DNA from 3 places in the Bradyrhizobium sp. LMG 9283 genome. Region 2 is predicted to be linked to each of the others. Evidence: predicted binding sites of a transcription regulator. Region 2 holds the regulator's gene; each other region holds the start of a gene.
The links. Region 2 encodes PhoB, which activates phosphate uptake and scavenging genes when phosphate is short. Its sites were predicted from a motif close to TGTCATNNANCTGTCAT; they were not measured.
Positions count from the first base shown of each region.

Region 1: a site for PhoB is predicted at 3,551-3,567, ahead of P6U29_RS15755 (YbhN family protein). Genes of this name have one in related genera too.
Region 3: a site for PhoB is predicted at 2,761-2,777, ahead of P6U29_RS23865 (RNA degradosome polyphosphate kinase). Genes of this name have one in related genera too.

Region 1 covers NZ_CP120691.1:3,394,287-3,402,131, forward strand. Annotated here, with positions in the region: gene P6U29_RS15745 (IS110 family transposase) at 1-142, opposite strand, end outside; gene P6U29_RS15750 (hypothetical protein) at 265-2,214, opposite strand; gene P6U29_RS15755 (YbhN family protein) at 2,297-3,379, opposite strand; gene P6U29_RS15760 (ferritin-like domain-containing protein) at 3,807-4,313, shown strand; gene P6U29_RS15765 (MFS transporter) at 4,371-5,702, opposite strand; gene P6U29_RS15770 (EAL domain-containing protein) at 5,862-7,845, shown strand, end outside.
Region 2 covers NZ_CP120691.1:8,505,306-8,513,150, forward strand. Annotated here, with positions in the region: gene P6U29_RS39685 (IS110 family transposase) at 1-944, shown strand, start outside; gene P6U29_RS39690 (hypothetical protein) at 1,036-1,215, opposite strand; gene P6U29_RS39695 (Hsp33 family molecular chaperone) at 1,580-2,587, opposite strand; gene argF (ornithine carbamoyltransferase) at 2,869-3,792, opposite strand; gene P6U29_RS39705 (aspartate aminotransferase family protein) at 3,792-5,000, opposite strand; gene P6U29_RS39710 (GcrA family cell cycle regulator) at 5,460-5,972, shown strand; gene phoB (phosphate regulon transcriptional regulator PhoB) at 6,212-6,919, opposite strand; gene phoU (phosphate signaling complex protein PhoU) at 6,935-7,651, opposite strand; gene pstB (phosphate ABC transporter ATP-binding protein PstB) at 7,663-7,845, opposite strand, start outside.
Region 3 covers NZ_CP120691.1:5,035,200-5,043,044, forward strand. Annotated here, with positions in the region: gene purN (phosphoribosylglycinamide formyltransferase) at 1-152, opposite strand, end outside; gene purM (phosphoribosylformylglycinamidine cyclo-ligase) at 152-1,225, opposite strand; gene P6U29_RS23855 (CDP-alcohol phosphatidyltransferase family protein) at 1,382-1,924, shown strand; gene P6U29_RS23860 (chromosomal replication initiator DnaA) at 2,018-2,695, shown strand; gene P6U29_RS23865 (RNA degradosome polyphosphate kinase) at 2,850-5,039, shown strand; gene ppx (exopolyphosphatase) at 5,055-6,557, shown strand; gene P6U29_RS23875 (TonB-dependent receptor) at 6,576-7,845, opposite strand, start outside.

The sequences.
Region 1 (7,845 bases), 3.7 Mb from region 2:
TGTGTTTGGACATCTTCTCGCCCTTGCCGGGCGACAGCGATGTAACCAGCCATGTCGAACGGCTCAGTTCCAATGACAAAAAAATTGCGCCAATCTGCGTCCGGATAGCGGCCAGTCCGTCGGAAAGATGATCGAGCAACATCGTTGTCTCCAGGTTGAGTGCTTCAGCAACCTCAGTCTGGCCTCAGACCCGGTCGCTATCCACTCCCCATGGAATCTTCGCTGCGCTCGCAATGATGATGCGGAGAGAGCTCGCGCTTGCAACTACTGCTGCGCGCTCGGCAGCAACTGCGGCAGAAATCCTCGCGTCACGTTGGGCGGCACCGCATCGAGCCCCAGCACGGCGCTTGCGGCCGGCAGCGCAGCATCCGCCATTGCAGCATGACCTTCCGCGCTCGGATGCACCGCGCCGCCATAGACGGCGGACAGCACGCCCCAGGTCGCGTCGTGGATGTCGGTCGGCTGGCTCGCCGCGGGCAGGCCTTGCGGATAGGTCATCGCAGCAAAATAGCTGTCGTTGGCGTCGCGGATCCAGCGTGCGCGGGGCAGGTAGGCGCGATATTCCGAGGCGCCGCGGCCGCACAGCATCGGCTGGCTCGCTGCGCTGACGATATCAGGATTGAAGCTCTGGCCGTTCTCGGCAAAGCAGCTGCGGTCGAATTCGGGATCGTTGCCCGAATGGGCGCAGAAGCCGTGGTCGGCGAACGCGTCCTGGTGCGCGTCGACGAAGGTCATGCGGTCGGATTCGGGATCGCGGCACAGCGCGCCGCGGGTGCAGGTGGCGAGTCCCTTCAGCTGCGGCAGGAATTCGGTGTCGACGAAGTTGGAGACGCGGGCGAGGCGCTGCGGATCGGCGTTGAAGGACGGATGGATGTCGAAGCCGGCGCGGCCGCCGCGGCAGGGCACGCCGCCGTCGGCGAGCGCAGGATTGGCGTAGGAGACATAGACCACGTGCGAGAGGTCGCCGCCGACAAGCGGCTTCAGCGCCTCGCGCAGCTTGACGAAGTTCTGCGGCAGCTCGCGCTGCAGCGCATCGCGGGAATCATCGACGCTGGCCATCACGCCGGAGCGGCGGAACAGCGCGCGCTCGGTCGCGGTATCGACGATGACGTCGGCGACGAGGCCGGAGAAATAGACGTCGTTGGCGCCGACCGACAGCAGCACGAGATCGAGCGTGCGGTCGGGCTGGCGTTTCTTTGCCGCGGTGAGCGCCTCGCGCAGCTCGGCGACCTGGGCGTTCACGCTGGTGTTGCAGACGCCGGTCTTGCCGGGCGGGCATTCGCGGGCGCGCTGTGAGCCGAGCAGCCCGTCGCCAATGCTGGCGCCGGTGCAGGCGAGCGGCAGGAAGGTCACGGCGATGTGGGTGTAGCGCACCGCAAGCGCCAGCGCGGTGCGCGCCTGGTAGCTGTAGAGCGAGCGATGGCAAGGCGCGTTGAACCAGAGCGCGCCGTAGCGTTGCCAGTTGGCGAGCGTATCCGGCGCCTCACAGGCGCGGCCGCCCTTGAAGCCGTGGCGGCTCGGCCGGTAATACTGCGCGCCTGCGGTGCCGAGATAGGAGCGGAAGCAAAATCCTTCATCTGCCAGTGCCAGCGGCCGATCCGGATTGCCTTCGCCGGAGGCGATGCTGTCCCCTAGGCCAGCGATGAAGATGTCGCGGACCTGAATCTCGGTCTGGACCCGCTGGCTCGGATCGGAGCCGGCGGAAACGTCGACGGTCGCGACCGTCGGCTTGCCGTAGCGGACGCGCAAATTGACCGGCTCGGCGCAGTCGAAGGTCGAGGCTTGCGGTCCATCACCATCATCGAACGACCAGGCGCAGATCGCGCCGACCGGCACCGCGCCGGTCAGGCGCACCGTCACCGGATGATCGATCGGTGTAATGTAGTTCTCTTTAACATTGTCGCGGGTGCAGGGCTGGTTGACCCGGCCCTGGAGGTCGATGCACAGGCGGTTGACCATGTTGCGCGCCCAGCCGCGGCCCTCGCTCTGGAGCTCCAGTGACTGCTCGGCGGCAAGGATGCTGCGGTTACGCGCGTTTTCGACATGGAGCAGGAAGTCGCGTTCCTCACGGAACAGCCGGAAGCGGTTGCGCACCTCCCAGGTGATTTGCAGGGCGCTGTCCTGCGCGGCAGCGGGCTCGGGAGGCAAAATCGTCAGCAACCCGACAAGCAGCAGGGCGCCTGCGGAGAGGGTTTTAAGCGATGATCGGAACATGGCCCGCGTCTTCAACGGCAAAGTTGAGGCGGAAATAAGAGAGCATTGCTCACCCGCCCGCAACCTTTGTCTCAGGGGAGACCTAGCGCTTGGCGGCTTGGCGCAGCGACCGCTCACGTTCCATGGTCGTCACCTGCTTGGGCAGGTTGGCCTGCGCGCAGGCCTCCGCCAGCCGCCGTCGTTCCTGCCAGGGCTCGACCACATTCATCCAGAGCTCGCGCGCGCCCATGATGGAGATGGCAAGGGCGAACGGGATCACGAAATAGAGAAGACGGAACACCAGCAGCGTCGCCAGCAGCTGTTCGCGGCCGAATTCCGGCAGCGCCACCAGCATGGCTGCATCGAACACGCCAATCGAGCCGGGCGCGTGGCTGGCAAAGCCGATCAGGGTCGCCAGAATGAACACTACGGCGAGCGACATGAAGTCGATCGGCGGGTTGGCCGGCATCAAGAGGTACATGGCGGTGGCGCAGAAGCCGAGATCGACCACGCCGATCAGGATCTGCACCAATGTCAGCGGTGCCGACGGCAGCACCACCTTCCAGCCTTTCTGGCCAAGCTCGCGCCGCTTTTCGCCCATGCAGAGCCAGACCAGATAAGCGCCGATCGAGGCGAGGCCGCCGAGCGCGATCAGGCGGTTCAGCGACGCGGGCAGCTGGTCCATCGCGGAGGCGGCATCCGGATGGATGGCCATGCCGATCGAGAGCACGAAGATGTTACCGAGCCAGAAGGTCAGGCCTGACAGGAAGCAGATCTTCGCGACGTCGATCGCGTTCAGCCCGTAGTCCGAATAGATCCGGAAGCGGATTGCCCCGCCGGTGAAGACGGTGGCGCCGATATTGTGGCCGATCGAGTAGGACGTGAAGCTGGAGAGCGCCGCGATGCGATAGGGCACGTGCTTCTTGCCGATCGTTCGCAGCGCAAAAAAGTCGTAGAAGGTCAGCGTACAGAACGCAAAGAAGACGCAGATTGCCGCCAGCCCGATACTGCCGCGGGGAATCTCGGTCAATGCGGTCAGGATGACCCCGGTATCGATGCCCTTGAGGGTCCGCACCAGCGTTGTGATCGCGAAGGCGATGATGAAGACGCTCGCGGCAATTCCGAGCCGTCGCCAGCCGATCCATCTCTTGAAGCCGCGCTTCAGCGCGGGCAGCAGTCCGTGCATTCATCCTCCCGGCGGGGGGCAAAGACGACCGGGCCAGGCATTGGCCGGTCGGGCGCGATCACGGCCAAAGGCAAGCATCGATCGCTAGGCATGATCCAGCTCATTTAAGGCAAAAACAGCGGCTTGTGCAGCCCTTGACAACAATAGGTTCTGCATTGGACCGGCCACTTTTGTCATACGCGGTTCACATCGGATGCGCGTTAAGCATATGAGTCGTGAAACCGGCTCCTCTCGCGCGCTTGGTGTGCCAGCATGATTTCAAATCTTGGCATTGTTCGCATTGTTCCAGCGCAAGCGGTCATCGGCCTTTTTGGAACGTCGATGCCGCATGCTCGTTAGGCTCGATCAGCAATCGAACATGGCGGAATATGCGGCTTTTCGTGCAAGCCGGCGCCTCCGTGTTCCCGAAACCGAGAGGACCGGAACGATGGGACTGTTCACAAAGGACATCAAAACCATGAACGACCTGTTCGTGCATCAGCTCCAGGACATCTATTATGCCGAGCAGCAGCTCACCAAGGCGCTGCCGAAGATGGCAAGCAGGGCCACCGATCCGCAGCTGAAACAGGGCTTTTTGACGCACCTTGAGGAAACCAACCAGCACGTCGCACGCCTCGAAGAAGTGTTCAAAATGCACGGCGTCGCCGTGAAGGCGGTCGACTGCCCAGCCATCGACGGCATCATCGAGGAAGCCGACGAGACTGCCGGTGAGGTTGCGGACAAGGCGGTGCTGGATGCGGCCCTGATCAATGCGGCGCAGGCCGCCGAACATTACGAGATCGTCCGCTACGGCAGCCTGATCGCCTGGGCCAAGCAGCTCGGCCGCAGCGACTGTGCGGCGGTGCTCGCCAAGACGCTCGAGGAAGAAAAGGCGACCGACAAGAAGCTGACGGCGCTGGCCGAGAGCAAAGTGAATCTGCGCGCGGCGAGCTGAGGCGAATGTACCGGGGCGATGTCGAGAACGCCGCGCCGTCAGCGCGGCGTTCGACAGTCAGCGGTCCGAATATTTGAGGCCGAAGCCGAGCGCGATCACAGCAAAGGCCGCGATCATCACGGCGAAGACAAGGCTCGCAAGACGCGGGTTTGCCAGCGTCGAGATCACGCCGATGCCGATCACAGGCAGGGCGTTGCCGAGAAAGCCGCAGATGAAATAGGCCGAGACGACTTCCCCGCGACGATCCTCCGGCGCGATCTGGTTCACCACCTGCAGGCTGCCGCGATAACCCAGTCCCACCGCGACGCCGCACAGCGCGGTTGCCGTGATCATCAGCGCCACCGAGGCCTGAAATTGTGCGGCGACGATCAATGCCACGCTCGGCAGCATGAGGCCGAGGGAGCAGAGCATGGCCGTGCGGCTCGAGAGCGAGCGCGTCAGCGCGATGACGATGGCCACCACTGCGGCGAGTTCAAGGAAGACTGCCCCTGCGATGGCGTGGCTGGTCTCGTGCAGCTCGTTGGCGAGCACGCTCGGCACCAGCGCGGCAAAGAACGCCACCAGCGCCATCGCGCCGAAGCCCGTCACCGCCGGCGCGACGAATGCGGCGCGAATGGCGGGAGGTACCGCCGCGCGCGGACGGACCGAAATCCGCATCAGCGCATCGAGTGGCCGCGGAACCGTCTCGCTGGCAAAGGCAAGAAGGATGGCAGTGAGCAGGAGCGCCGCCAGATAGACGATGAAGGGCATCCGCAGCGGATGTGGCGCGTAGTCGGCGAGCAGCCCCGCGATCAGCGCGCCGATACCGAGGCCCGCGAAATTTGCAGCCGTCGCAACGACAGTGGCGCGGGATTTGTCGGTCTCTGCGATCAGCTCCGAAAGCCAGGCCGTGCCAGTTGCGGCGCCGATGCCGATCGCCAGCCCGCTCAGCACGCGCCCGACATAGAGCGCGGCGATGCCGTGCGCGAACAGGAACACCAGTGCGCCGATGATGGCGATGACCATTGCGGTTAGGGCTGTCCGGCGGCGGCCGATCTGGTCGGAGATGCGCCCGAATATCAGCAGCGCAGCCAGATTGCCGATCACATAGGCCGCGTAGATGAGCGTCAGCGTGATCTGCGAGAAGCCGAACTGTCGCTCGTAGATCACATAGAGCGGCGTCACCACGGTGCTGCCTGCGAACAGCACGCCGATCAGACCGGCGACGATTGCAAGACTCGTCGGCTTGCCGAACTCCGACCTGCTGTGTGAGGCAGTAGAGTAGTGCTTCGTTGCCATACCTAACCCTTGGATGTAGGTCCCGGCAGCCAACTCGAAGCAACCATGCACGTTCCCTGTGCAGCCGGCGCGGCTGACATGCGCGCGCGGCAAGGTTGATTGGAATGGCATGGCTCATCCGGCGTTGAAAAAAGGGGACGAACGCTTTTTGACCCGCAACGATCGGTTGATTTTGGAAGTTCCTGTTCACCATCCGGAACGGCAGTCATCCTCCGTTACTCAAAATCCACCACTTCCCCGCACTGCTGATGGCAGGCTTGGGGAATGCTCATGTATCAGGTCCTTTACTGTCTGACTGACGAACATGACTGGCGGTTGGTCGCGCTTGGCGGCGCGGTGTGCCTGCTCGCCAGCACAGCCGCGATCAGCCTGTTTCACCGGGCGCGCGCAACGCAAGGATCGGGCCGCCTAGTATGGTTAACGCTCGACGCAGTCGTTGCCGGCTGCGGCATTTGGGCGACGCATTTCATCGCCATGCTGGCGTACGGGCCGGGCGCGGCCGGCGCCTATAACGTGCCGGTGACGCTGCTATCGCTGATCTTCGCCATCGCCGTCACGTTTGTCGGCTTGAGTGTTGCGGTCTCGGCCATCCAACCCAGCCTCGTCGCCCTCGGCGGGGCGATTGTCGGAGGCGGGGTGGCGGCGATGCACTATACCGGCATGATGGCCCTCGAGATCCCTGCGCGCGTCAGCTGGGCCGCCGGCACCGTGGCCGTGTCGATCCTGCTTGGGCTGGTCTTCGGTGCACTCGCACTCCATGTCGCTGGACGGCGCGACAGCTTGTCCGGCGCGCTCGGCGCCGCGGTGCTGCTGACGGTAGCCATCGTCTCGCATCATTTCACCGCTATGGGCGCCGTGCAGTTGACGCCAGATCCGACATTGGCGATCAGTGGACTCTCGATCCCTCCCACATCGCTGTCGGTTTTGACCGCGAGTGCTGCAGTTGCGATCATCGTGATCGCATTGATCGCCGCGCTGCTCGACCGCCGCGCCAAGGGCGAATTGGGCCGCCAGCAGATCGTGTTGGACAGCGCGCTGGAGAACATGTCGCAGGGGCTGTGCATGTTCGATGCGGACGGCAAGATCATCCTGTTCAACGAGCGCTATGCCGCGATGCTCGGTCGTACCGACATCCTGCTCACCGGTCGGCTACTGGTCGACGTGCTCAGGGAAGAGCAGGCCAAGGGCCAGTGGCAGGGCGACGCCGATGAATTCTTCGCGCGCCTCATCGCCGACGCACGCGAGGGCCGCACCACGACCGACCTCGTCAACCGGTTCGGCCGCTCCATCCGGGTCGTCAACCAGCCGATGCAGGGCGGCGGCTGGGTGGCCACCTTCGAGGACATCACCGAATGGCTGGAGGCGCAGGCCAAGATTTCGCACATGGCCCGCCATGATGCGCTGACCAGCCTGCCGAACCGAGTGCTGTTCCACGAAGAGCTGGAGCAGGGGCTGCGTCGGACCAAGTCGGGCGACCAGCTCGCTGTGCTTTGTCTCGATCTCGATCACTTCAAGGACATCAACGACTCGCTCGGCCATCCCATCGGCGATGCGCTGCTCAAGGAGGTTGGCCGCAGGTTGAAGGCGACCGTCGGCGAGAACGACACCGTGGCGCGGCTCGGTGGCGACGAGTTCGCGGTGGTCCAGATCGGACGTTCCGATGAGACCGCTGCGAGGTCCCTTGCCGGCCGCCTCGTCGAGGTGATCTCGGCGCCTTACGAGATCGACGACCATCAGATCGTGATCGGCGTCTCGATCGGCATCTCGCTGTCGCCGCAGGACGGCAGCAATCCGGACGAGCTGTTGAAGAACGCCGATCTTGCGCTCTATCGCGCCAAGGCGGATGGCCGCGGCACGTATCGCTTCTTCGAAACCGGCATGGACGCGCGCGCTCAAGCGCGGCGTCTGTTGGAAATGGATCTGCGCGCGGCGCTGCAACGCGACGAGTTTCAGGTCTACTATCAGCCGATCCGTGACGTCGCCAGCGGTCGCGTCGTTGCCTTCGAGGCGCTGTTGCGCTGGAACCATCCGCAGCGCGGGCTGGTCGCGCCCATCAGCTTCGTTCCGCTCGCCGAGGAGACCGGGCTCATCGTTCAGCTCGGCGAGTTCGTGCTGCGCTCGGCCTGCACCGACGCAGCCACCTGGCCCGACGATGTCGATGTCGCCGTCAATTTGTCGCCGGTGCAGTTCAAGAGCCCGCACCTGATTGCGTCCGTGACCGAAGCGCTGACCGCTTCGGGGCTTGAAGCGCGCC
Region 2 (7,845 bases):
TGGATGCATGCATCCGCGCGGTGTCGCAACGGCAGACGTTTCCTAGCACTGCAGAAGGACGGCGCGGTCTGATCCGCTGGCTGCGCAAATACAAGGTTGCCAAGGCGGTCATGGAGGCATCTGGCGGTTACGAGCGAGAGTGGGCTAAGGCGCTGCGTCAGGCCGACATCGAAGCCCGGATCGTCGACCCCAAGCGCGTGCGTGATTTCGCTCGATCAGCCGGACAACTCGCCAAGAACGATGCGATCGATGCGGAGATGATCGCCTGGTTTGCCGAGACCTTCACCGATGCTCCAGATCAGGCCCATGACACGGCCCGCGAGAATCTGGTGCAGGTCGTAAAAGCGCGCCAGAGCCTGCTCGATCTGCAGACGAGCCTGAAAAATAGGGGCGAGCATGCCGCCCCCAAAATCGTCCAGCAGATGCAGGCTCGGTTGTTAAAGCAGATCGCAGACGAAGTTGCCAAGCTCGAGGTTGCGATCGCCGCAATGATCAAGGCCGCGCCACATTTGGCCGAACTTGCCGAGATCATCGAGAGCGTGCCAGGGCTCGGCAAGATCACATCCGCCGGTCTGGTCGCCGCGATGCCGGAACTTGGCCAGGTGAGCAACAGGATCGCCGCTGCGCTGTTGGGAGCAGCTCCTTACGATGACGACAGCGGGAAGCGACGCGGTGATCGCCATGTAAAAGGTGGACGCCGAAAGGTTCGCAATCTCTTCTACATGGCTTGCCTCGGCGCTGCGACGCGGCACAACCCTGTGATCATGGCCTTCTATGATCGTCTGATCGCTAAAGGGAAGGAGCCGAAGGTTGCGCTGATCGCCTGCATGCGCAAGCTCATCGGCATTCTCAACACCATGATCGCCCGGCGCCAGAAATGGGATGCTCGCCGCTACGAACTGAGCGAACCCGCTCGGCCTCAGCCGAGCGCATGCACCGCCTGAAGACCGGTGAGCGGGCGGGGTCAAGGCCGTCAGCCGCCGAAGGCGGGGGCGCACAGCGCCAGCCTTGAGCCCGCTCGATCACCGGTCTACTTCAACACAGTTGCTCCCGGGAGCCGAGTTCCTTCTGGCCTCCCTCGCCGTTCGAATTGACGATGCCGTCCGCCCGGTTGGGCTCGCGCGCATCTTCGATAGGCTTGACCGTAGCAACGACGGCCAGGACCACACGGTTTTGCCGTACGCGCATTCGTTGGCGCCACAGGATCGATGGCATTGTGCACGTCACCATCGAAATGTTGGCGCGACGAACTGAACAGCGCCGCTCATCCGCACGCGGGATTCGAGCTCACAGGGACTACCCGCCCTGCCCGCCCCATCTCGTGCCGACGCTGCCGCGTCCACCGCAAGCCCGGCTCGCGATCGTGACGACCACAGGATCGCCCCTCTTGAGTGAGCCGGGATGGCCGACACATACGACAAATCCGAACTTCGGGAAAGTAGAATATTTTTGGCGAGGTGGATTGACAAGGGGCGACACAAGCACGGTCGCGCAGCCCGGATGAGCGAAGCGACATCCGGGATTCCGCAAGCACCGTCCCGGGTATCGCTGCGCTCACCCGGGCCACGGCCTTTGCGATCTACGCGCCCTCCGCGCCCGCCTCGTGTGGCGTGAATTGGTACACCGACGAGCAGAACTCGCAGGTGACGACGACCTTATCGTCCTTGACCATGGCGACGCGGTCGTCGGGCGAGAAGCTCTTGAGCATCGAGGCAACCGCATCGCGCGAGCAGGAGCACCGCGCCTTAAGACCCTGCGAGTTGAACACGCGCACGCCGCGCTCGTGGAAGAGGCGAAACAGCAGCCGCTCGCCGGAGAGCTCGGGATCGATCAGCTCGACGTCCTCGACGGTCTCGATCAGCGAGCGCGCCTCGACCCAGGCGTCGTCCTCAGTGACGCTGTGCACCTCGGTGCCCTCGGGCGCATCGCCGGGATGCAGATCCGCCTGCCGCGCGCGCTCCGGCGCCTTGGGCAGAAACTGCATCAACATGCCGCCGGCGCGCCAGCGATGTTTGCCGCCGTCGCTACTGCGCCACTCCTCGCCGACCGCGAGGCGCACGCGCGTCGGGATCTGCTCGGAGCGGAGGAAATATTCGTGGGCGGCATCTTCCAGACTGCCGCCGTTGAGCGCGACCAAGCCCTGGTAACGGCTCATGTCGGGGCCCTGGTCGATGGTCATGGCGAGATGACCGCGGCCGAGCAGCGTGCCGGAATCCTTCACCGTGCCCAGGCGCGAGGCATCGAAGCGAGCATAGGCGCGCAGATGATCGGGTGCCTTGTAGTCGACCACCAGGAATGACACCGGGCCGTCGGTCTGGGCCTGAAGAATGAAGCGGCCCTCAAATTTCAGCGCCGAGCCGAGCAGCGTCGCCAGCACGATGGCCTCGCCAAGCAGCTTGCCGACCGGCGCCGGATAATCGTGCTTGGTGAGAATGTCGTCCAGCGCCGGACCAAGCCGCACCAGGCGCCCGCGCACATCGAGCGCGTCGACCTCGTAAGGCAGCACGGCGTCGTCGATTGGAACCGCCGATGGTGCGCGAACCGGGCCTTCAGGCCCGGTGTTCATGTCAGGGGATTGGAAAACCATGGCGCTTTATCTGGGGTCGGAGAGTGGGAAATGGAAGGGGCGCGGGGGGCTCAGGACGCGCTTGAGGTTGCACAACATTGCCGCCAATTCGGGTGTCGCCCCGGACAAGCGCAAGCGCAGATCCGGGACCGTAACCACAGGATCGCGTCACAGCGCGAGATGATAACCTCGAGTCCTCGCCACACGACGTCCTGTGGCTATGAGTCCCGGATCGGCGCGCGCTTTTGGCGCGCTTGTCCGGGACGACAGCAGTGTTTGTGGCCGGTGATGCTTGCCAATACCTACTTCACCGCGTCGAAGCACCAGGCCAGAATGCCCTTCTGCGCGTGCAGGCGATTTTCGGCCTCGTCGAAGACGACCGATTGCGGACCGTCGATCACTTCATCCGTGACCTCCTCGCCGCGATGGGCGGGCAGGCAATGCATGAACAGTGCATCGGGCTTGGCCAGCGACATCAGCTTGGCATTGACCTGGTAGGGCTTGAGCACGTTGTGGCGGTGCTCGCCCTCCTTGTCGCCCATCGACACCCAGGTGTCAGTGACGACGCAATCGGCGCCCTTCACGGCGGCCTCGGGATCGTTGCCAAGCACGATCGGCGCGCTGGTCGCCTTGATCCAGTCGCGCATCGCCTTTTTCGGCGCGAGCTCCGGCGGTGTTGCGACATTGAGCTGGAATTTGAAGCGCTCGGCGGCATGGGCCCACGACGCCAGCACGTTGTTATCGTCGCCGGTCCAGGCCACCGTCTTGCCCTCGATCGGGCCGCGATGCTCCTCATAGGTCATGAGGTCGGCCATCACCTGGCAGGGATGCGAGCGTCGCGTCAGGCCGTTGATGACGGGCACGGTGGCGTTGGCCGCAAGCTCCAGCAACGCATCGTGATTGAGGATGCGGATCATGATGGCGTCGACATAACGCGACAGCACGCGCGCGGTGTCGGCGATGGTCTCGCCGCGGCCGAGCTGCATCTCGGCGCCGGTGAGCATGATCGCCTCGCCGCCGAGCTGGCGCATGCCGACGTCGAACGAGACGCGGGTGCGGGTCGAGGGACGCTCGAAGATCATCGCCAGCGTCTTGCCTTCAAGCGGCCTGACCGGCTGATGCGCCTTCTGCTTCGCCTTCATGGCGGAAGAGGCGGCGAGCATGCTCTTGAGCTCCGACAGCGGCAGCTCGTTAATATCCAGAAAGTGCTTCGGCGACTTGCTCATCAGCTTGCCACCCGCTTGGTCTGGCTGGACGAGATCGCAGCGCAGGCGCGCTCTAACCGCCCGACGCTGTCCTCGATCTCCGCCTCGGTGACGATCAAGGGTGGCAGGAAGCGCACGATATTGTCGCCGGCCCCGACCGTGAGCAGTTTTTCGGCGCGCAGTGCCGCAACGAGATCGCCCGAGGGCACCACAGCCTTGATGCCGATCAGGAGGCCCTCGCCGCGGACTTCGCTGACGACATCGGGATGGCGGTCGATCACGGAGGCGAGCTTCTGCTTGAGCAGCAGCGACATCTTCTGCACGTGGTCGAAGAAGCCGGGCTTGAGCATGACGTCGAGCACGGCGTTCGCAGCCGAGATCGCGAGCGGATTGCCGCCGAAGGTCGAGCCGTGCGAGCCGGGCCCCATGCCAGCGGCCGCCTCCGCGGTCGCCAGCACCGCGCCGATCGGGAAGCCGCCGCCGAGCGCCTTGGCGAGCGACATCACGTCAGGCGTGACGCCGGTGCGTCTATAGGCGAAGAGATCGCCGGTGCGGCCCATGCCGGTCTGCACCTCATCGAAGGCGAGCAATATGCCGCGCTCGTTGCAGAGCTCGCGCAGCGCCTTCAGGAAACCGGGAGGCGCAGAGCGAACGCCACCCTCGCCCTGGATCGGCTCGATCACGATGCCGGCGGTGTGCGGGCCGATCGCCTTCTTCACAGCGTCGAGATCGCCATGTGGCACCTGGTCGAAGCCGTCCATCGGCGGACCGAAGCCTTCGAGATATTTTGCAGACCCGGTGGCGGCGAGCGTCGCCAGCGTGCGGCCGTGGAAGGCGCCCTCGAAGGTGATGATGCGGTAACGTTCCGGATGCCCCTTGGAGAAGTGATGGTGGCGCACCAGCTTGATTACGCCTTCCAGCGCCTCGGCGCCGGAATTGCAGAAGAATACGAAGTCCGCGAAGCTTTCCTTGCACAGACGCGCGGCAAGCTTCTCGCCGTCCGGGCTCTGGAACAGGTTCGACATGTGCCAGAGCTTCGTCGCCTGCTCCTGCAACGCCTTGACCAGCGCGGGATGGACATGGCCGAGCGCATTCACCGCCACGCCCGAGGTGAAATCGAGATAGCGATCGCCATTGGTCGCGATCAGCCAGCAGCCTTCGCCGCGCTCGAAACCGAGGTCGGCCCTGGCGAAAACGGGGAGCAAATGCGGCGCGGCGCTGTCAGTCATGACGTCACTTGAATGTTGCGGACGGTGTGAGACGTGCATTGCGCAACGCACCATCGACCGGCCCCGGAAAACGAAACGTGCCGCCTTTTAAGGGCGGCACGTAAGACTATCTTATGCTTGGCAAGACAGGTGTCAATGCCGCCCGGAAAGCCTCGCGAAACGCTGAATCCGTAGTCTTGCGGTGGCGATTTTGCGGAGTTTTCACCACGGAACATGTGGAAGCGAGTCGGCGGACTCTTGCGCGGGAGTCACGCCATATTGTAGCGTTTGGACTGTCAGATACGACATCTCGTGCAGCGGTTCTGATCCCAAGAGTCCTCATGTACCGGCGTAAACGTTCGGGCGTCTTGAGCGCGCCCGGCGAGCCTTAAGGGATTCTGCGGCACGGGATTTTCAAGGCTTCAGGCATTCGCTGCGAAGGCCCCAGGATGGCAGGCGCGCAGCGAGGGAAAGGGTGCAATGACGGTTTTGACCTGGTCCGATGATCGCGTCGAGCAGCTGAAAAAGCTCTGGGAGGCCGGACTTTCGGCCAGCCAGATCGCGGCGGAGCTCGGCAATGTGACCCGCAATGCCGTGATCGGCAAGGTGCATCGGCTCGGTCTGTCCGGCCGCGCCAAGAGCCCTTCATCGGCAGCGCCCCGGCCGCGCAAGGCACGGCCCGCGCAGCACATGATGCGGGTGACCCGCCCTGTCGCGCGCGGCAACACCGCGCTGGCGCAGGCCTTCGAGGTCGAGGTGGAGGCCGAGCCTGTCACCTATGACAACGTGGTGCCGATGAGTCAGCGGCTGTCTCTGCTGGAATTGAACGAGGCGACCTGCCACTGGCCGGTCGGCGATCCCTCAAGCCCGGATTTCTTCTTCTGCGGCGGCAAGGCTCTCTCCGGCCTGCCCTATTGCGCCCAGCACTCGCGCGTGGCCTATCAGCCCGCAGCGGATCGCCGTCGCGCACCGGCGAAGCCGGGCACGCGGTGAGTTTGTTCTGAGATCAGAAATGAGCTGTCACACGATGACGGCTCAAACAATCCGATGTCGTCCCGGACAAACGCGCCACAAGCGCGCGCCGATCCGGGACCCATAGCCACCGAGAGATGTGGTTATGGGGACTCGAAATTACCTTTTCGCAAAACAATCATGCCCTGTGGTTATGGTCCCGGATCTGCGCTGACGCTTGTCCGGGACGACACTGAGCGTGTGGCAACAGCTCGCAAACCTCAGGTCTGCTCGGCCTTCGCGAAACGATCGTCCAGCGCGTAGCCGGCGCCGCGGACGGTGCGGATCGGGTCCTGCTCGCGGCCGAGATTGAGCAGCTTGCGCAGGCGGCCGATATGGACGTCGACGGTGCGCTCGTCGATGTAGATGTCGCGGCCCCAGACGCTGTCGAGCAGCTGCTCGCGCGAGAACACGCGGCCGGGATGCTCCAAGAAGAACTCCAAGAGGCGATATTCGGTCGGGCCGAGATCGATCGGCCGGCCCGAGCGCGCCACGCGGCGCTTGTCGCGGTCGAGCTCGATATCGCCATAGGCGAGCACGGTGGCGAGCCGCTCGGGGCTGGCGCGCCTGAGCAGACCCTTCACGCGCGCCAAGAGCTCCGGCACCGAGAACGGCTTGACGATGTAATCGTCGGCGCCGGTCGCAAGCCCCCGCACCCGCTCGCTCTCCTCGCCGCGCGCGGTGAGCATGATGATCGGCAGCTGCTTGGTTTCGGGGCGGGTACGAAGCCGCCGGCACAGCTCGATGCCTGACAGGCCCGGCAGCATCCAGTCGAGCACGATCAGATCGGGAATGTGCTCCTTGAGGCGGGTGTCGGCGTCGTCGCCGCGCATCACCGTCTCGACGTCATAGCCGTCGCCTTCGAGGTTGTAGCGGAGAAGCTCGGTGAGAGCTTCCTCGTCCTCAACCACCATAATGCGTGCGCCCATGTTGTCGTCGCTCCCTTAGGTATTCGGCACCGTCGTGGCGAAGGTCGTCATGTCGCCCTTCGGCCGCTTGTCAGTGATCGCCTGGCCCTCGATCATGTAGAACACGGTCTCTGCGATGTTGGTGGCGTGATCGCCGATCCGCTCGATGTTCTTGGCGCAGAACATCAGGTGGATGCAGAACGAGATGTTGCGCGGATCCTCCATCATATAGGTGAGGAGCTCGCGGAACAGCGAGGTGCAGATGGCGTCGACTTCCTCGTCGCCTTTCCACACCGCCATGGCCGCCGGCAGATCGTGCGCGGCATAGGCGTCCAGGACCGACTTGACCTGCTGCTGCACGAGATCGGTCATGTGTTCCAGTCCGCGGAACAGCTTCAGCGGATGGAAATCCGTCTCCAGCGCCGCGACGCGCTTGCCCATGTTCTTGGCGAGATCGCCGATGCGCTCGAGATCGGTCGCGACGCGCATGGCGCCGACGATCTCGCGCAGATCCACCGCCATCGGCTGGCGGCGGGCGATGGTGAGCACGGCGCGCTCCTCGATGCGCTTCTGCAGCGCGTCGAGCTCGGCGTCGGTCGCGACCACGCGCTGGCCGAGCGCGACGTCGCGGCGGATCAGCGCGTCGACGGAATCGACGATCATGCGCTCGGCGATGCCGCCCATTTCGGCGACCAGGCGGGTGAGCTCCTGGAGGTCGGTGTCGAAGGCCTTTGCGGTATGTTCAGAACCCATGTTCCGTCTCCTCAGCCGAACCGGCCGGTGATGTAATCCTGCGTGCGCCGGTCGCTCGGCGACGTGAAGATCTTGCTGGTGTCGTCGAATTCGATCAACTCGCCGAGATACATGAAGGCGGTCTTGTCGGAGACGCGCGCCGCCTGCTGCATGTTGTGGGTGACGATCGCGATCGTGTAGTTCTCGGACAATTC
Region 3 (7,845 bases), 3.5 Mb from region 2:
CTCGCCCGGGCACGTTCGAGTCCGAGCGCATCGGCCTTATTGGAAATGACGAGCGATATCTCCGCCGGGAAATCCGGAGCGGCGGCGGCCCTGATCAGCGCGGCCATGTTGGAGCCGCGCCCGGAGATCAGGATGGCGACGCGGCGCCTCATCATAGCGCCAGATCGAGGCGGCCGTTATAGACGACGCGGTGCTCGCCGTCGGCCGGGATCACGGTGCCGAGTTGCGCCACGGTCTCGCCGGCGTCGGTGAAGACCTCGACGACCTTGTCGACCTTGTCAGGCTCGACGATCGCAATCATCCCGATGCCGCAGTTGAATGTGCGCAGCATTTCCAGCTCGGCGATGCCGGCCTGCGCGGCCAGCCATTTGAACACCGGCAGCACCGGCAGGCGGGTGAGATCAATGCCGACGCCGAGATGCTTGGGCAGGACGCGCGGGATGTTGTCGGTGAAGCCGCCGCCAGTGATGTGAGCGAGCCCCTTCACCGCGCCGGTCTCGCGGATCGCGCGCAGGCAGGATTTGACGTAGAGGCGCGTCGGCGTCAGCAGCGCGCCGCCGAGCGTCATCACGGGCGCGAACGGCGCCTGCGCCGAGAAGCCGAGACCGGATTGTTCCACGATCTTGCGCACCAGCGAGAAGCCGTTGGAATGCACGCCCGACGAGGCAAGACCGATCACGGCGTCACCCGCCGCGATGTCCTGGCGCGGCAGCAGCGTGCCCCGCTCGGCGGCGCCGACGGCAAAGCCGCCGAGGTCGTAGTCGCCGTCCTTGTAGAGGCCAGGCATCTCGGCGGTCTCCCCGCCGATCAGGGCGCAGCCGGACTCGCGGCAGCCCTCCGCAACGCCTGCGACGATCGCGGCGGTGGCCTCGGGGTCGAGCTTGCCGCAGGCGAAATAATCCAGGAAAAACAGCGGCTCGGCGCCCTGCACAACGAGGTCGTTGACGCTCATGGCCACGAGGTCGATGCCAATGCCGCCATGCAGACCGGTCTCGATCGCGATCTTGACCTTGGTGCCGACACCGTCGGTCGCGGCCACGAGGACCGGGTCCTTGAAACCGGCCGCCTTGAGGTCGAACAGACCGCCGAAGCCGCCGATCTCGGCATCCGCGCCCGGCCGTGCGGTGGCGCGCACCATCGGCTTGATCAGGTCGACCAATCGGTTGCCCGCGTCGATATCGACGCCTGAATCGGCGTAAGTGAGGCCGTTTTTGCGGTCGGTCATGCCCGATTTCCAGTGGGTTCGCGGCTGGTTACGTCGAATTCCGGGGACGCGCAATGGCTCGCATGGCGCTCCTCCCTATACTATGTAGAGATATCAACCGGTTCAGCCTCCTGAGGGGCCGGATCGAGGTCAGACCGGGTGCCGGGAAGCGCTTTCGTGAGTATTCCGAACATCATTACCCTGGGCCGCATCATGCTGGTCCCGATCATCGTCTGGGCCATCGTGTCGAGCCAAATGGAGGTGGCGTTCGCCGTCTTCCTGATCGCCGGCATCAGCGATGCCGTGGACGGCTTCTTGGCCAAGCGCTTCAACATGACCAGCGAACTCGGCGCCCTACTCGATCCGCTCGCGGACAAGGCGCTGCTGGTCTCGATCTACATGGCGCTCGGCATCTGGGGCGCGATCCCGCGCTGGATCGTGATCCTGGTGGTCTCGCGCGACATCATGATCGTTGCCGCCGTGATCGTATCCTGGTTGTTCGACCGGCCGGTCAAGATGAAGCCGTCGAAGGTGTCCAAGCTCAACACCGTGGCACAGGTGGCGTTCGCGGCCTTGGTGTTGGCGGCGCTTGCCTTCGGCTTCAAGCCGGCACCTTATGATATCATCCTGATGGGCCTCGTCACGGTCTTCACGCTCTCCTCCGTGTCGCTCTATCTCGTCGAGTGGCTAAAGCACATGAGCACGATCGAGGCCAAATGAAGTGAGGATACGGCCTGGCAAAAGGCCAAGTCCCGCACGATCAAGTCGAACCTCTTCAGACGGGCCGGCGTGCCGGCATGGAGCAAAGCAAGCGTGGCAGGCCGCGTTCATCCCCGACAATTGGCGTTTTCACTTCCGCATGCGGAGAGCCTCAGCCGGGACAATTTCCTCGAAGGCCCGGCCAATGCGGCCGGTCTCGGCCTGATCGACAGCTGGCCGGAATGGCCGAACCGGATCATGTGGCTGGCCGGGCCGGAAGGAAGCGGCAAGAGCCATCTCGCCGCGATCTGGGCCGAAGTATCAGGCGCCCGTTCGACCACCGCCAATGCACTCACTGCCGCAGGCGTTCCGGGCGCGCTCGCCACCGGCGCCCTGGTGGTCGAGGATCTCAAGACAAGGGATTTTGACGAGCGCGCCCTGTTTCACCTGATGAACCTCGCCCGCGAGGACGGTGCCTGCGTCCTCTTCACCGGACGCGAGGCGCCGGCCGCGCTCGAGATCGAGCTTCGCGACTTGCGCTCGCGTCTGCGGGCCGTTCCGGTGGTCGCGCTGCAGCCCCCCGACGACCAGCTCTTCCGCGGCCTGATCGTCAAGTTCTGCGCCGACCGCCAGCTCACCGTCGACGAGAGCGTGGTCGGCTACCTCGCCACCCGCCTGGAGCGGTCCTCGGCCGCCGCCCGGCAGGCCGTGGAACTGCTCGACAGCGAAGCCCTGCGGCTCGGCCGCCCCGTCACCCGGGCGCTGGCCGCTGAGTTGCTCCGAGACGCCTGACCGGCTCGCGGTCTCCCAAAGCGGCCTGAAACCCGCCTTGACGCGGCGCAGCGGCGGAACATCAATGTCATCGAAACGTCATCGCTCTAACACATGCTCCCGCCGATTTTGCGCGTAAGTCGCAATGGGGGCGAACTAGATGGACCGACTTCTGATGGACTCTGCGCAAGCTGTTGAAATCAAAGAGAAAGTCCCGGAAATCGAGGGTTTGCCGGCGATCGCATCCAGCCCTGAACGGTTCATCAACCGCGAGCTGTCCTGGCTGCATTTCAACCGCCGCGTCCTGGAGGAATCGGTCAATCCCAGCCACCCCGTGCTGGAGCGGGTGAGATTCCTGTCGATTTCCGCGAATAACCTCGACGAGTTCTTCATGGTCCGCGTCGCTGGCATCAAGGCCCAGGTGCGCGAGGGCATTGCCGAGCGCAGTCCAGATGGCCTGACGCCGTCGGAGCAGCTCGCGCTGATTAACCGCACCGTCTCCCAGCTCGCCTCCGACCAGCAGGCGATCTGGCGCGATCTGCGCGTTACGCTGGCCGAGGTCGGCATCGTGCTGGTCGACGGCAGGGACGTCACCAAGGCGGAGCGGGCCTGGATCGAGGACTACTTCCTCAACAATGTGTTCCCGCTGCTGACGCCGCTCGCGATCGATCCCGCCCACCCCTTCCCGTTCATTCCGAGCCTCGGCTTCACCATAGCGCTCCAGCTCACGCGCGCCGCCGACGGCAAGCAAATGAACGCGCTGATCCGCATGCCGGGCAAGATCGACCGCTTCATCCGCCTGCCGGCCGAAGGCACGGTGCGGCTGATCTCGCTGGAGCAGGCCACCGCCCTGTTCATCAACCGCCTGTTCCCCGGCTACAATCTGCACGGCCAGGGCGCCTTCCGCATCATCCGCGACTCCGAGCTCGAAATCGAGGAAGAGGCCGAAGACCTTGTCCGCCTGTTCGAGACCGCGCTCAAGCGGCGCCGCCGCGGATCGGTGATCCGGCTCGAGATCGACGCCAAGATGCCGGAGCAGTTGCGCAGCTTCGTGCAGCATGCGCTTTCGGCTGCCGACGACGAGGTCTTCCTGGTTGACGGCGTGCAGGCCATGAACGAGCTCTCGCAGCTCACCCGCCTCGACCGGCCCGATCTCGAATTCACCCCCTACGTGCCGCGCCATCCGGAGCGCGTGCGCGAGCATGGCGGCGACATCTTTGCCGCGATCCGGCAGAAGGACCTGATCGTCCACCATCCCTATGAATCCTTCGACGTCGTCGTGCAGTTCCTGCAGCAGGCCGCGCGCGATCCTGACGTCGTCGCGATCAAGCAGACGCTCTACCGCACCTCCAACAACTCGCCGATCGTGCGCGCGCTGGCGGAGGCCGCCGAGGCCGGCAAGTCCGTCACCGCGTTGATCGAGCTCAAGGCGCGCTTCGACGAGGAAGCCAACATCCGCTGGGCGCGCGACCTCGAGCGCGCCGGCGTGCAGGTCGTCTACGGCTTCCTCGAATTGAAGACGCACGCCAAACTCTCGATGGTCGTGCGCCGCGAGGGCGGCAGCCTGACGACTTACGTCCATACCGGCACCGGCAACTACCACCCGGTCACCGCGCGCATCTACACCGACCTCTCCTACTTCACCTCCGATCCGACCATCGGCCGCGATGCCGCGCGCGTGTTCAATTTCATCACCGGCTATGCCGCGCCCAGCGATCTGGAAAAGATGGCAGTGTCGCCACTGACCTTGCGCAAACGCATCATCGAGCACATTCAAAGCGAGACCGCGCATGCGCGGCACGGCCGGCCCGGCGCAGTCTGGATGAAGATGAACGCGCTGGTCGACCCCGACATCATCGACGCGCTCTACGAGGCCTCCCAGGCGGGCGTGCAGGTCGAGCTCGTGGTGCGCGGGATCTGCTGCCTCCGGCCCGGCATCCCCGGCCTCTCGGAGAACATCCGCGTCAAATCGATCATCGGACGTTTCCTGGAACATGGCCGAATCTACTGCTTCGGCATGGGCCAAGGCCTGCCGAGCGCGAAAGCGGCTGTGTATATCTCCTCCGCCGACATGATGCCGCGCAACCTCGACCGCCGCGTCGAGGTGCTGTGTCCGCTGCAAAATCCCACGGTGCATCAGCAGGTTCTCGAACAGATCATGGTCGCGAACTTGAAGGACAATGAGCAGAGCTGGCAGTTGTTGCCGGATGGGTCTTCAACGCGTATGAAGGCCGCGAAAGGCGAGGAGCCTTTCAACGTCCACAACTACTTCATGACAAATCCGAGTCTGTCTGGCCGTGGAAAGTCGCTCAAGGAATCCTCGCCGCGTCGTCTCACGCGCCGGAACGAACGCCATCAATCCTGATTCGGGACCTGCGACGTGAAGCGGCCGCGCAAGCGCGGCTCGAGCGTCGCGGTTATCGACATCGGCTCCAACTCGGTCCGTCTCGTCGTCTATGAGGGACTGTCGCGGAGCCTCATCCCCATCTTCAACGAGAAGACGCTGTGCGGCCTCGGACGCGAGGTGCAGAGCACGGGTCTGCTCGCCCCCGATGCCGTCGACAAGGCGCTGACCTCGCTCAAGCGCTTCCGCGCATTGTGCCGCGTGATGCAGGTCGGGCGCGTGTTCGCGATTGCGACCGCGGCCTGCCGCGACGCCTCCAATGGCCCCGACTTCATCGCCAGGGCCGAGCGCATTTGCGCGGTGACGATCGAGATCCTGTCGGGTCCGCGTGAGGCGCGGCTGTCGGCGCTCGGCGTGATCTCCGGCATCCACATTCCCGACGGCATCGTCGGCGACCTCGGCGGCGGCTCGCTCGAGCTGATCGACGTACGCAAGAACGCCGTACGCAGCGGCGTGACGCTGCCGCTCGGCGGACTCGCGCTCCAGGACCTCGCGCACAAATCGCTCAAGCGCGCCGATCGCATCGTGCGCGAGGAGCTCGACGAGGTGCCGCAACTCACAGCAGGCCGCGGCCGCACCTTTTATGCCGTCGGCGGCACCTGGCGCGCGCTCGCGCGCATCCACATCATCCAGAGCGGCTATCCGCTCCAGGTGATGCACGGCTATTCGATTTCGGCCGCCGAGGCGCTCGACTTCTCGCGCCGCCTCCGGCGCCTCGCTGCCGCCGACATGCTTGCCGACATCGAGATCGTCGCCGATGCGCGGCGCCCGCTCCTCACCTATGCAGCGCTGGTGCTCGAGCACATCATCCGCGTCGCCAAACCCAAGACGATCGTGTTCTCGACCTTCGGCGTGCGCGAAGGCCTGTTGCACGAGAAGCTATCGGAGTCCGAGCGCAACAAGGACGGGCTGATCTGCGCGGCCGAGGAGCTGAACCAGTTGCTGTCACGCTCGGCGAAACACGCCCGCGAGCTGATCGCCTGGACCGACCGCCTGGTGCGCGTGGTCAAGGTGCGCGAGACTGAAGAGGACCGTCGCCTCCGCCACACCGCGTGCCTGCTCTCCGACATCGGCTGGCGCGTGCATCCCGACCATCGCGGCGAGCAGACGCTGAGCCTCGTCGTCAACGGCAATTTCGGTGCGATCACCCACACCGAGCGCGCCTTCGTCGGACTATCGGTGTTCTATCGCTATGCAGGCCTCAGCGAGGAGAACCAGCCACCGGCCACCACGCAGGAGCTGCTGACACCGGCCCAGCTCGAACGCGCACGCCTGCTGGGCGCTGCGTTTCGCGTCGCGCACCTGATCTCGGCGGCGCGTCCGGGCGTCCTGCCCGCCACGCATTTCCGCAGCCAGAGCCGCAAATTGATGCTGGTGTTCGAGCACCGGCTCGGCGACCTCGTCGCCGACCGCGTCGGTAGCCGCTTCAAGCAGCTTGCCCGGCTGGTTGGCCGTTCTGGGTCTATCGTGAGGCGTTAGACGAGCTGGGCTCTCCGCTCAGAAATCCGTCGACATCGACAAGAGCAGGGTTCGCGGCGCGCCTTGCGCCACTGCGGAGAAGCTCGCCACGCCAGCCCAGTAATTGGTATCGAACACGTTCTGGACCAGAGCGCGAAGCGTGACGGGACGGTTGTTGATGCGCGTGTTGTAGCGCGCGCCGAGATCGAGCCGGGTCCAGGCCGGAATGACCTGCGCATTTGCTCCATCCAGATATTGATGTCCCGTATAGATAGTGTTGGCGACCAGCGTCAGTCCGGGCGCGAACGGGGTGTCCCATTCAGCCGACAGATTGGCCTGCACCTGAGGCACGCCGATCGGCGTCCTGCCAAGATTGGCTGGCGTGCTCGTCTTTGTCAGCTCTGCGTCGATCAACGTCACGCCGCCAAGCACGCGAATGCCCGGCTGCACTTCTCCAAACACGGTGAATTCCACGCCGCGATTGCGCTGCTCGGCGTCGGCCCGGAAGACCTTATCGGCACCCAGCTGTCCCGACGGCTTGGTGATCTCGAACAGGCTGATCGTGGTGGCGAGCATGCCGAAATCGACCTTGACGCCTGCTTCCTTCTGCTTGCTGAAATACGGCGCAAGGACCTCTCCTTGATTGCTCGCGGTCGCCGGTGCGACGTCGCCTTTGCTCAGCCCTTCGATGTAGTTGGCGTACAGCGAAACGTTGCTCCAGGGCTTGACGACGACGCCAACCATCGGCGTGAACGCCGTTTGGTCGTAGGCGGAAGTGACGGCCCCCGTCGTGGTGTTGTAGTTGTTCGACTTGACGCCCTGTTGCCTGACACCAACGGTCAGCTGAAGACGATCCTGGAACACTGACAACGTGTCGGCCAGCGCAAGGCCGGTCAATTCAGTGTCCGACAGCCTCGGGACGGTCGCGGGCGCCGGGACGAGCTGCTCGGGACGGGCGATCGGCGCATAGATGTTGGACAATACCGGCGTTCCGGACACAGAGCCCCTCGAGATCTGATCCGTGTAGTAGCTGCCTTGAAAGGTCACCGCGTGACTGATCGCGGCTGTTTCGAACCGGGCACGCACGCCGGCATCGGCCACGTTCCTGTCGATATCGAATTTGAAGTGACCCGGCGTCGACGTGGTGTTGCCCGCTGCGTTCAGGATCGTCGGCGTGCCAAACAGGCGATCGACCTGGGTCCTGCCGCCACCGCCGTCGGCGAACACCGTCACCGAGTCAGTCACATCATATTCGGCGCGTGCCAGCAGGGAGTTGTCGTGAACCTTGGCCCATTCCCAAGCCTGTGTG